Regions from separate parts of the Xanthocytophaga flava genome, predicted to be linked through region 3. Evidence: riboswitches for the same ligand, from Rfam matches in the RefSeq annotation. Region 3 holds a riboswitch; each other region holds the start of a gene.
The links. Region 3 has a riboswitch for S-adenosylmethionine ahead of QNI15_RS00530 (O-acetylhomoserine aminocarboxypropyltransferase/cysteine synthase family protein). Riboswitches for the same ligand answer to the same signal wherever they lie in the genome.
Positions count from the first base shown of each region.

Region 1 (3,182 bases), on a different contig from region 3:
AATTCGTTTGGTAGTCCGGCATTAGGATATGCAGAGGTAAAGAAAGGAGATTCCTTTGCCAGTGTTTGGACATACGGACGCATTAAGTCTGCACCTAGTGCACAATTAAGTCCTACTGAAAGCAATGGCAGATGTGATACAGAGGTTAAGAATGCTTCCGTTGTCTGTCCGGATAGGGTACGTCCGGAGGCATCTGTGATGGTTCCGGAAACCATGATAGGCAAAGGCTGCTTGTCTTTGTTATTGACAAAGAATAAATCAATGGCAAATAAAGCCGCTTTGGCATTAAGCGTATCAAAAATGGTTTCTACCAATAGTATATCCGCTCCACCATCAACAAGTCCGCGTACCTGCTCATAATAAGCGTCAACCAGTTGATCAAACGTAATGGCACGATAACCAGGATTGTTAACATCTGGCGATAAAGATGCAGTACGGTTAGTTGGGCCCATAGCACCTGCTACAAAGCGAGGCTTTTCAGGGTATTTTGCATTAAATTCTATTACCGCTTCTTTTGCTACCTTCGCTGACTCATAGTTCAATTCATATACCAGATCTTCCATATGGTAGTCTGCCATCGCGATAGAAGTACCTGAAAAGGTATTGGTTTCAATGATATCTGCACCTGCTTCCAGATATTTGGTATGGATTTCCTTAATGATTGCTGGTTGTGTAATAGATAACAAGTCATTGTTACCTTTCAAATCATGGGGGAAATCCTTAAAGCGTTCTCCTCTGTAGTCTTCTTCTGTCAGATGATATCGTTGAATCATGGTTCCCATGGCTCCATCAAGTATCAGGATACGTTGCTTGAGAATATCGCGAATGTCAGTCATGTAGGTATAGCTATGTGTTAATGTCGATGTATGGTATATATTCTTAGTATAGTAGATGAAAATTATTTCTTATGCAGGAATCCAATTGTTCCGAACCTGCCACTTTCCATTAGTTGTTCTTTTTCTGCTTTAGAAAGGTGTTTAATTTTGGGTCCGAAGTTAAGGGTATTGATACTGATTGTCCGACGCCAGTCTTCTGTTTTGAGTTTGTTACGATTCAGATTTTCACTGACAATAGTGTAAAAGGCAGACATATAACTCTTAAAGTTGTAAATCTCATAGGGTGCGAGCCCTTTCTGTTGAGTGTCATAGGTTATTTGCTCTTCTCTATCCAGACGCAAACCAAGTGTTTCCGGATTGAATACATAGGTATCTGAAGAAAGTTCAGGTTGTGGCCTGTATAAATACTTGTTCTGGTCAAAAAGGTCAATAGGATAATTAGCTAAAATACCTCCATCTACCATTACATTTACCTTCTGACCAGGCGCAGGTTTTGCTATAGTATTACCAAGAGAATCTATAAACATGGCTTTAAAATACAGAGGTATCGACATAGAAATACGAACTGCATCTGATACTTTCATGGCTGGATAGGTTTCGTATGACAACACTTCGACCTTTTGTTGGGTAAGATTGGTGCCTGTGACATATAAATCCCTCATACCGTTTGGGCCTGCCATAGTATGCAGTTGGCCCAGTGTAATATTGTCAAGTCCTGTTTTGGCCTTTAGTTGTTCTTCCAGCCATTTTGTAAACTTTTCACCCCTGTACCAGCCATAATATTTAACAAGTCTGTTGCTACCACCTATGAATACGAAACGGCCATCGTTCATTTTTTTTACAGGCATGGCATAAATTAGTTGTTTGATTTCATCTGCCGAATATCCTACAGCCAGAAGTGCGGCCTGTATAGCTCCCGCTGATGTGCCACCTACCCGGATAACAGAATCCAGCATACCCCTCCGTTCCAGTTCCTGAATAGCACCACTATAGGCTATACCCCGAATACCGCCTCCTTCCATTACCAGATTTCGATAAACGGCTGTGGCCTGGCCAAAGCATTGACCAGTTGCATAATATGCAAAGAATAGGAAAAAGAGATATCTCATTCCAGTTGTTTTTAGAGCCTATACGTATGCGGTTCCAGAGAGGAGGATCATTTGATGGGTTGCAAATGAGGCTTCTTCCTTATCTTTCCCCAGAAAATAGTTTGTTCTGGGGTGGAAAGTAGCACCTTTTTTTACGTTTCAGAGATGCAATTCTGGTAGTAGTAAGATATCTGAAACGAAAAACGGTTGCCAAGACATCATTGGGTCCATTCCCTCCGTCTTTCTGGATAAGCATTTGTGTACAAAGGTATATAATTAAAAGGAAGATAAAAAATAGATACATAGTGATTCAGTTTCATAAAATAATTCATAGTATACACAGGAATAAGAACTATCTATGGGAATGTATCTAAAACAAAGGTGTTATTTTTGTTTTGATAGATGGCAAAGAATAGTGTGGATACATATTGTTAAATCTTAAACATTCTTCAGATTTTTTACTTATGAAATTAGGTGCCATTGATATAGGGTCAAATGCTGCCCGTATGCAAATTAGTCTGGTATTACATGATGGAGATAAAGTATCTTTTAAACAGGTAGAGTACATCCGGTTTCCACTCCAATTGGGAAAGGATGTTTTTCATTCTGGCGTAATTGGTCCTCAGCGTGAAGCAAATCTGACCAAGTTTATACATGCCTGTAAGTTGTTGTTTGAATTGCATGAAGTAGACCAGTTTCGTCTTTGTGCTACATCGGCTATGCGTGAAGCAGAAAACGGACCAGATATTGTGAAGCGGATACAAGAAAAACTGAATATGCGTATTCAAGTTATCACAGGGAATCAGGAGGCTGAGCTGGTTAACAATGTAGTAGTACGTGAATTGGATGCAGCTACTTATGTGCACATTGATGTAGGAGGAGGGAGTACTGAATTGAATGTATATGTAAATCAGAAAAAAATTGCAGCTCGGTCTTTTAAAATTGGCTCGGTACGATTACTCGAAGAGCCTAAAAAAGCTGCGCGCCAATGGAAGTCTATGAAAGAATGGCTAGAAGAAGAACTTACAGGGCTTTCAGATTCTGTCTATGCTGTAGGAACGGGAGGGAATATCAGCAAAATTTATGAGATGGCTAAGCTTTATCAGTTCACACAACAGAGCGTAAGTGGAATGGTAAGTCGGGACGATATTGAAACCATTCATGATTTTGTAATGCGACATTCTGTAGAAGATCGGATCAACAAACTACGTTTGAACCCTGATCGGGCGGATGTGATTGTACCTGCAGCAGAAATATA
Region 1 is NZ_JASJOR010000026.1:113,841-117,022, forward strand. Features, by position in the region: gene metH (methionine synthase) at 1-836, opposite strand, end outside; gene QNI15_RS29255 (patatin-like phospholipase family protein) at 899-1,945, opposite strand; SAM riboswitch class I at 2,022-2,179, opposite strand; gene QNI15_RS29260 (Ppx/GppA phosphatase family protein) at 2,389-3,182, shown strand, end outside.
Region 1: it holds a riboswitch for S-adenosylmethionine, as region 3 does, so the genes downstream of both, QNI15_RS29255 (patatin-like phospholipase family protein) here and QNI15_RS00530 (O-acetylhomoserine aminocarboxypropyltransferase/cysteine synthase family protein) in region 3, are expected to answer to the same signal.

Region 2 (3,182 bases), on a different contig from region 3:
TGGGTAACTTGACAGAACTCTCCAGCGCCTGTTCCGGACAGCAGTTTTCCATCAGATGTATCCAGTAGTGATGAGCAGCCGCATTGTCAGGGTAATTTTTCAGCAGATCACGCAACAGGTATTCAGCATATAGCTGTCCTTCACGTGGATTCATAGCCGCATCGTACCCTCCCATTTTGCTTAATGCCAGAAACAACTTGGCATCTATATCTTGCGGATATTTGTGAATGATCAGTTCCAGCTTCTTTTGGTATTCTTTCTTACTTCCATCTTGTTCTTCATCTCTTGCCAATATTGCATCCGCATATAGCTTCTCATGTTCAGAAGCTGTTTCTTTTAGCTTTTTCAATTGTTGAATAGCCAATAATTTATCGGCTGTAAAGTCATCTCCTTCAATAGCACCGATGGCACTGTACAAACCCCAGTAAGGCATCAGAGCGGCAGAATCAAGCCGAATAGCTTCTTTAAATGCACGATAGGCCTCAAAATCCCAGAAGCAGTGCAATAAAGCAACCCCTTGACTAAAATAAGCCTGTGCCTGTGCAGAAGAGGTTTTTATTTTGAGATTAGAAGATCCAACTCCTTTGAGTAAATGCGGGGCAGGAAGATTATGAACATATACAGTTTCCTGTCGATAAGCTTGTATATGTGCCAGATGATTATGATCTCCTCCACCCGAATGAGCATGATGCTCTTCCTGTCTCACACGCTGAGCCAATACGGCAGAGGAAACCAGCAGAACTAGTAAGAAGTAAAATTTCATCAATACTGTATAGAGTTGTATGGTTGCTGTACTTTAGTGACAGGTATGAAAGATTGGACTTTGGGCAGGCAATGGCAAAGCCCATACCCAAAGTCAAATCAGATTGGTTAATTCCCTTTCTTACATTCACACTTTAACTATAATTATACTTTTACACTTTACTTTAGAGGCTAAAAGCTGTTTTATTTCGCTTTTGCAGTAGCAGTAGATTGTCCGGCAGCAACAATGTTTACATCCAGTTCAAAATCATCGTAGATAAACTTGTCTCCAATGTTGGGGAAGAAAGACTTAGAGCCATACTTAATATCATATTTAGTACGGTTTACTACTATTTTGGCAGTTGCGGTAGCTTTGTCTTTTTCAATCTTCACTACAGCTGGGAAGTTAACTGTGTTAGTTACACCTTTGATGGTCAGTTTCCCGGAAAGGTCGTAGGCATCTCCTCCCTTTGGGGTAGCAGAAGTGATTGTCAGAGTAGCTTTTGGAAATTTCTCTACGCCAAAAAAGTCATCACCTTTTAAATGTTTTACCAGTTTGGCGTTTTGTTCACTATCTGTAATATCGGTAACAGTAATTGTTCGAGTATCAATTTCAAAAGTTCCACCTTTCAGCTTGCCATCTGTTACAATCAGATTGCCACTGGTCAATGCAATGTTGCCTGTATGCTGGCCAGTAAATTTTTTGCCTGTCCAAACCAGCTTACTGGCTTGTGTATCTACTTTCAGCGTTGTTTCTCCCTTAGAAATTTCTTTTCCGATAAAGGATACTAAAGCAGAAGCGATAATAGCAAGGAATAAAAAGGAAATACGTTTCATAATTACTGTTGGTTTAGTGGTAAATCAAAAGATAAAACTTGCAGTAGCCCTGAATATCTCTCAATCCAGGGGTTCTGGAAGCATTGGTTATAGGTAGTTGTTGATTGGTTACTTATTTTCTATTGTAAAGACATGATATTTCCACTCTACCAAAAAAGGCAGCTCGACAAAGCAGGCAGTATACGTTTGTGATTATAACTAATGGCAGATAGAAATTTCTGTCAACAACACTCACTATCTTCATAGTGGCTTGCTATGATATAATCCATAGGCTCAACTAAGAAATAGTACATCCCTGTTGTGTGCAACAGACGTCTCACAAATGCTGAGAATAGGAGTTGTTTCATCGTCTTGTTAATTTATCTTTACCAATAAGGTCAGGAAGTAGCACTGTTTCCGGTGGTCAGAAAGTTGCTGGAAGTTCTGCGAGCCTGTTCTCTCCCTTCCTCTGTATAAATTAACTAATTAATTGGTGGTGCTTAATTAGTAAGATGATGCAAATGTAGAGACTAATTTTTGATTTCCAAATTATATCCCTACTTTTTCTGTAGAGATTATGTATTTATATATTTCCTAGATTTCAGGTTGACTAATATACTTCTTTGTGACCGTTCAAGCAGTGTATTTCTGTAGCAAATAGTATAAATAAAAGAGGTCTGAACCAATGTCCAGACCAACGATATTTTTGTGAATAAAAAACAGCTCACTTAGTGAGAGTCTTCCGCAACTCTTCTACAAATTCTTCTGTCACATCAAAATAAGAAGCCAGTTGCGGAGTGGTCAATACTCCGTCCTTCAGCAATTTTAGAATGGCTTCTCGCTTTCCTTCCAGCTTTCCTTCCAGTTTTCCTTCCAGTTTTCCTTCTCTAAAAAGGAAATCATCGTCTTTTTTGATGTATGGAGTAATCGAGTCAATCATGATTTCTATAAAAGGTGTTAGTTTACGCAAGTTAGCTAATATACGTAATTGTTGCAAGTGACGTTGCAGTTCACTTTTGCTTGTCGAAGTCTGGTTTATGCGTTCTACAATAAGAGCAACTGCCTCTTCCGGATGAGTATCGCCAAACTTACCCAATATAGCAAATACGACCTCATCTCCTTTTTCAGAAGAGAGAAACAACTTATAGTCAATGGTCGAAAACTGAACTAACCGAAACGCATAGGAAAGATCGGGTTCTTCAATATGAGTCGGCATCTTCGGTTGCGGATCGGAAAGAAAGATTACATACTGTTTAACAGGCAATTCATATTTTCGGGAGAGCATACCTCTGTATTCCAGCATCCGATATACCATAGCAGCTTCATCTACCAGTTGGAATTCAAGCTGTAATAAGAAAGTGTACCCTTGCTTGTCGGTAATTTTCAGCAATTGGTCAGGCCTTCTTTCTACTGTGCGTTGTAGTTCCTGTGGCATTTTCTCGTAAGAGGCCACTTGAATCTGAAGCACCTTCTCAATCAGTGCCAGAGTAACAGACTCTAAATTCTCCTTAAATATCTTATCGTACTGGTTCCCTTCTTTTTTACTACTCATACAACTACAGACAGGTGAATAATTGCGCGAAAGTAACCAATAAATAAACTCTTTCTAGCATATCTAGCTACAA
Region 2 is NZ_JASJOR010000033.1:30,603-33,784, reverse strand. Features, by position in the region: gene QNI15_RS32035 (tetratricopeptide repeat protein) at 1-763, opposite strand, end outside; gene QNI15_RS32030 (YceI family protein) at 946-1,578, opposite strand; SAM riboswitch class I at 1,935-2,037, opposite strand; gene QNI15_RS32025 (hypothetical protein) at 2,282-3,109, opposite strand.
Region 2: it holds a riboswitch for S-adenosylmethionine, as region 3 does, so the genes downstream of both, QNI15_RS32030 (YceI family protein) here and QNI15_RS00530 (O-acetylhomoserine aminocarboxypropyltransferase/cysteine synthase family protein) in region 3, are expected to answer to the same signal.

Region 3 (3,182 bases):
TCATCCTGTTTGTTTTTATCAGGTGACGTTTGTTTCTGAGTGTATGTTTCGTAATGGCGATAAGACAGTAAGGCAATAGATCTGGCTGTTTTCATTCCCTGGATACCTGCATCTGGACGTTTTTCTTTCCAGGTTGGATCTGTTTCGATTGCCATACGTTGTGACTCATTGAAAGCTATTCCCCATGCCGAATGGTAGGCATTGGTGGCTATCAGAATCAGGTTGTCAATGAGAGTAGGCTGCAGAATTGCCCATTCCATAGCTTGTTGCCCACCAAGTGAGCCGCCAATACAGGTGTGGATCTTTGTAATGCCTAAGTGAATACGAAGTAGTTCCATGGCATTGACCATATCCCGGATAGTCACAAACGGAAAGTCGTGATAGTACCGATCATCGGTTTTGTTATTCCATGAAAATGGCCCTGTTGATCCATAATGTGAACCAAGGATGTTAGCACATATAATAAAATGCTCATCAGGATTGTAGAATTTACCTTCTCCAATCATTCCTGACCACCAGTCATCTGCACTTGCATTTCCTGTCAATGCATGACAAACCCAGACTACATTATCTTTTGTTTCATTTAGTGTGCCGGATGTTCCATACACCAGATTGAACCGTGCTAAAGTTTCTCCAGACTCTAATGTAAATTCTTGTTCGTAACTGAATTGTAAAAGATTCAAATTCAATTCATAATTAGGGATGAAAAGATTGGTTTCATGGCTAGTTATTTTAGCCATGAAACCCTTTTATATTAATTTAATACTGCGCTATCTTCGTGAATTTTAACAAATGCCTGTTCAAAATCGGCTTTAATATCTTCAATATGTTCCAAGCCTACTGACACCCGCAGTAATGTAGGCTCTACACCAGCACTGCGTTGTTCTGTTTCATTCAATTGAGAATGAGTAGTTGAGGCTGGATGGATAATAAGCGTCTTGGCATCTCCTACATTGGCCAAATGGCTAGTTAGCTTTAAGCTGTTAACAAACTTCTCAGCTTCATCTTTGCCTCCTTTGATGTTGAACGTCAGAATGGCTCCTGCTCCACGTTTCAGATATTTCTGAGCCAGTGTATAATGTGGGCTGCTTGGCAGACCAGGATAGTTTACACTTTCTACCTGATCATGTGCTTCCAGCCATTGAGCCAGTTTCAGTGCATTCTCCACATGACGATCTGCACGTAAAGAAAGAGTTTCTAATCCTTGCAGGAATAAGAATGAGTTAAACGGACTAATGGCCGGACCCCAATCCCGTAAACCTTCTACCCGGCAACGGATAATGAAGGCGATATTAGGAAGTCCAATAGGATTACCTTCTCCGAAAATATCCCAGAACTTTAATCCATGATAACCTTCTGATGGTTCTGTAAACTGCGGATATTTTCCATTACCCCAATTGTAATTACCTCCATCAATAATTACCCCGCCAATACTGGTACCGTGTCCTCCAATCCATTTGGTCGCTGATTCTACAACAACATGGGCTCCATGTTCCAATGGACGGAAAAGATAACCGCCAATACCAAATGTATTGTCAACAATTACAGGTAGATCATACTTTTTGGCTAAGGCTGCAATGGCATCGAAGTCTGCTACATTCAAACCAGGATTTCCAATCGTTTCCAGATAAATAGCCTTAGTTTTTTCATCGATTAATTGTTCGAAGCTGGCTGGTTCATTGTCTTTCGCAAAGCGAGCTTCTACGCCAAGCCTTTTAAAAGAAACTTTAAATTGATTCCAGCTTCCTCCATACAAAAATGGAGAAGTGACAAAGTTGTCGCCAACATTGAGAATGTTATTTAATGCAATAAATTGCGCTGCATGTCCTGACGCTACAGCCAATGCTGCCACTCCGCCCTCTAATGCTGCAATTCGCTTCTCAAAAACATCCTGTGTAGGGTTCATGATGCGTGTATAAATGTTGCCAAACTCTTTTAAGGCAAACAGATTTGCACCATGGGTTGAATCTTTGAATTGGTAAGAAGTGGTTTGGTAAAGAGGTACTGCACGTGATTGTGTAGTTGGATCAACTTCCTGACCGGCATGCAGTTGTAAGGTTTCGAAACGTAATTGAGACATAACTAGGTGTGTTTGAGGTTTTTAAATAAGATTGAAATTTGGATTCTTGTAAATAAGGCTTTTTTAAAAGCAATTCCAAAATAAATCTCCTTAAAGTATATGAAACTAGTAGAGTAATACGATTTCGTTGCTTTTTTGCATTGAAAGCAAACTGTAGCGCATTCGGAAAGGAAAGAAACTCAATACACGAAAAGATACTGGAAGACAATGTTGCGATAACACAGTCATGCACAAATGGCGTGAAAATAATCTTTTAAGAAGCATGATTTTTTGATTTATATTTCCTAATCAGCTTAGGTAGGATTTAGCACCTTGCCATTGTGGGTAGGTTGCCAGACGTTCTTCGAGCCTATTCTCTCCCGTCTTCTGTATAAACCAATTACTTGTTGAGGGTAATTGACTTGCAGGGTTACAAAAGTAGAAAGCGTTTTTTAGATTTGCAAAATTTGTTTATGAAACCTTCAACTATGGCAAAATCATTGATTAACCTTATGAGTTTTGAGGATGGTTCAGGTTTTAAAAAAACATTTCCCAATTAGAACTTAAAAACTGATATGGGATCAGATTTTGCACTTATTTTGTGTTCATTACTATTTTAAAATGCTATGGGATTTCAACTTAAGATTTTTTTATTCGTTTTAACAGTTTGGGGAGTAGGCTTTCAGGGTATTCCTAAATTAAAGAAGACAAAGTTAACTGACCAAATTACGGTTTCGCTGCCTGAAGATTTTCATCCAATGACAGATGATGAAATAGCAGCCAAATATTTTGTATCAAGAAAGCCAACTGCTAGTTTTTCAAGTGCTGACCGGGTAGCTGATTTCTCTTTTAATCAAACAACTACACCTGGAAGGCAACAGGATCTGGCAATGCTGAAAGACTTTTTTAAATCGGGAATCCGGTCTAACTTTACTAAAGTCGATTTTATTCAGGAAGGAGTTGTCCAGATTAATGAAAGGGACTTCATCGTTTTAGAATACACCGCAGAATTGCGTGATGAAGATCCTAATTCAGCTAATAAGGGGATTACACGCCAATATTCTTATATTGTGTACACAACAATTCGTAATAAGGTGAATGTTATGGCCTTTAATTGCCCTGT
Region 3 is NZ_JASJOR010000001.1:130,882-134,063, reverse strand. Features, by position in the region: gene QNI15_RS00535 (homoserine O-acetyltransferase family protein) at 1-740, opposite strand, end outside; gene QNI15_RS00530 (O-acetylhomoserine aminocarboxypropyltransferase/cysteine synthase family protein) at 755-2,080, opposite strand; SAM riboswitch class I at 2,353-2,457, opposite strand; gene QNI15_RS00525 (hypothetical protein) at 2,686-3,182, shown strand, end outside.

Region 4 (3,182 bases), on a different contig from region 3:
GTTGTCTCTGTATATTTAGAGGATGATATGATAAAAGTTATCTTGTAGAAAATAGGTTCCCTATTGAAAAGGAAGGGCTTCATCGGAAATTCTACTGCATGGATCAATAATAAATAGAGCGAAAATAGGGTTTTTGTGTTGATTATTAGGTGTTTAGATGGTTATAATGCGCCTTCGTCAATAGCACACTTACGAGCTAAACTACAACTTCTTACAATTTGTGACATATTTGTAAACAGTAATAGACAAGAGTGAATCATATTATATTTTAGCTATGAAAAAACTGATACTGACTATTGGCGTTGTTTTGATTGCATGTTTAATGAGTAATGCTCAACATGCTGAGTTAATGATGTTTTCTGGAGAGATAAAAGTAGATAAACTGGAAAAAGATGAAGTTTACAAGCACTTATCTGCCTGGCAGCAAGAATATATGCCTAAAGAAACCATACGCGAATCGGATAGAGGAGCAGGAGAAATAAAAGGAACATCCTATCTGGTCTATAATAGTAATGTACACGCAGCAAGTGAAGTTACAAAAGGTTTTATTCTATTTGATTTTAAGTTTGTGGCTATAGAAGATGGATTTCGTTATCAGATAACAAATTTTAGACATGAAGGAAAGATTCGATTCCATACCATTCTAATGACGCCTAGCTTTCCCTACAAGATCAATGCAGTAGAAAAGCCTTGGTATGACCTAGTTTGGAAAGATATAAGAACACAAATAACTCAACAGACACCTAAAATGGTAGCTTCAGTAAAAGAGACTATAGAAAAAGCTGCTTTACTAGCTAGAAACGAAAATGAAGCGAAAGATAGCCTACTAACTCAAATAGGCAACGAATGAACATTTACTATGTGATTCTTCTTGTATCAAACACAAAAAAAGCTTTATAATTGCAACTATAAAGCTTTCTTTGTGTTTGATAATGAGCATTTTATAGGTAAGGCTAACAATGGGGTAAAATAATTCTACAATCTCTATAAAAAAAGTAGACAATTTGTTTGTTATATTATAAACTGACTTTATATTTGTGACATAATCCTGCTAATTAATACCACCATTAATTAGTTAATTTATACAGAGGAAGGGAGAGAACAGGCTCGCAGAACTTCCAGCAACCTTCCGACCACCCGGAAACAGTGCTACATCCTGACCGAATAGGTAAATATAAATTAACAATCATATGCTAAAAAAGACTTATCACCCTACCTGCGAACGAATGTGTTGTTGTTAAGATAGATACATTTTTTCTGTATCGGATCACGCAATACATAAGAGGTTAACCTCTATCCAGACAGTATATTTCCACTCAAATTATGAGTAATCTGACTCTTTTGAGGGAATTTATGATATGTCTGTTCTCAATCTGTTCTGTTATTTATTTATACAACTCTATGGAAATATATTTCGATAATGCAGCTACAACACCTCTCGACTCGCAGGTATTAGAGGCTATGTTACTTTATTTAGGCCGGCATCATGGTAACCCTTCATCAACACACCAATATGGAAGGATAGCTAAAGAAGCTGTGGAATCTGCCCGAAACAAGATCGCAAACCTGTTACAGGCTTCACCTGAAGAAATTTTTTTTACCTCTGGAGCCACAGAGGCAAATAATCTGGCATTAGCAGGAAGTATACACACATTGCGTTTTCGCCATTTTATAACAAGTCCTTTAGAACATGATTCAGTGTTAAAGAGCCTGGATTTTTATCGGAAGAGTTACCAGATACGTGTTAGTCTGGTGGAAACAGATGCATGGGGTAGAGTTAATCTTGGTCACCTTCAATACTTATTACAAAAGAATCCTGCATCCTTTGTAAGTCTGATGCATGGAAATAATGAAATTGGGAATCTGAATGACATAGAAGAAATTGGAAATATATGCCGCACTTATAAAGCTGTATTTCATTCTGATACGGTTCAGACGTTAGGGAAACGGCGGTTAAATCTGTCAAAGATTCCTGTTCATTTTTTGGTTGGCTCTGCTCATAAGTTTCACGGCCCTAAAGGAATAGGCTTTTTGTATGTTAATAAACAAATTCATTTACAACCATTAATACATGGTGGCTCCCAGGAAAAAAGTTTGAGAGCAGGAACTGAGAATGTAGCAGGTATCGTAGGACTGGCAACAGCTTTGGCTCTAGCTTATGAAAACCTGGATGACACACAACATTATCTGCAAAAATTAAAAGGGTATCTGATTCGTAGATTGAAAGAAGTATTTCCTCAACTGGTTTTTAATGGTGATAGCGATCAATTAGATAAGAGTCTTCCCTCTATAGTGAATATTGGATTTCCTGCCTTGGGTGATAGAGCATTGGTGGATATATTAAATGAAAAAGGTATCTATGTATCAGGAGGTAGCGCTTGCTCAAACTTGGTTGAGCATGGCTCACATGTACTCCGGCAGCTGGGCCGTAATCTGGATCTGGAAAATATTCGTTTTTCGTTTAGTAAGTATAATACACTTGCAGAAGTAGAGTATCTAGTTAAAACTTTGTCTACTATTTATAAAAACCAAAATGTATTGCAATATGCTGTTGTGTCTAAGTAATTGTTTTTTAGGTTGTTAGAATAGTTTGAAAATTTTTTATCTTAATCTCTATAAATTCTATAGGAATTATGTATTTTTGTGAGGCAGAATCAAAAGATCTGTTTTGAATGCCCTGAGCAATGGCTAAATGGAATAAAAAATATATGGTGGTAAATGTATTCTTCTTATTCACGGGCTGTTGCCAGGGTATTAAAAACCGTCAAGAAGAGTATCTGCATGTATTACTAAGGCCTTGTTTACTATGAAATTAAATTATCTGGCATTTGCAATTCCTCTTTTTTTGTTGTTCACAGCATTGGAGTATTGGGTCGCAAGAAGACAGCAGAAAGAAGACTATTTCCATTTTGATCGGTCTATTGTCAATATAAGTATTGGTATTGCAGAAAGACTTGCGGATTTATTTACAGTTGGCATTTTCTACTATTTCTACACATACATTCATACTCACTTTGCTGTATTCACTATTAAGCCAAGTGTTTTATTGTGGCTGGCATTGTTCTTATGTACAGATTTTGTGTGGTACTGGTATCATCGCTTAGCTCATGAAATCAGCTTGTTATGGAGTGTGCATGTAGTACATCATCAGAGTGAAGATTTTAACTATACTGTTTCGGCCC
Region 4 is NZ_JASJOR010000021.1:55,797-58,978, reverse strand. Features, by position in the region: gene QNI15_RS26130 (DUF4468 domain-containing protein) at 275-850, shown strand; SAM riboswitch class I at 1,078-1,181, shown strand; gene QNI15_RS26125 (cysteine desulfurase family protein) at 1,402-2,565, shown strand; gene QNI15_RS26120 (sterol desaturase family protein) at 2,807-3,182, shown strand, end outside.
Region 4: it holds a riboswitch for S-adenosylmethionine, as region 3 does, so the genes downstream of both, QNI15_RS26125 (cysteine desulfurase family protein) here and QNI15_RS00530 (O-acetylhomoserine aminocarboxypropyltransferase/cysteine synthase family protein) in region 3, are expected to answer to the same signal.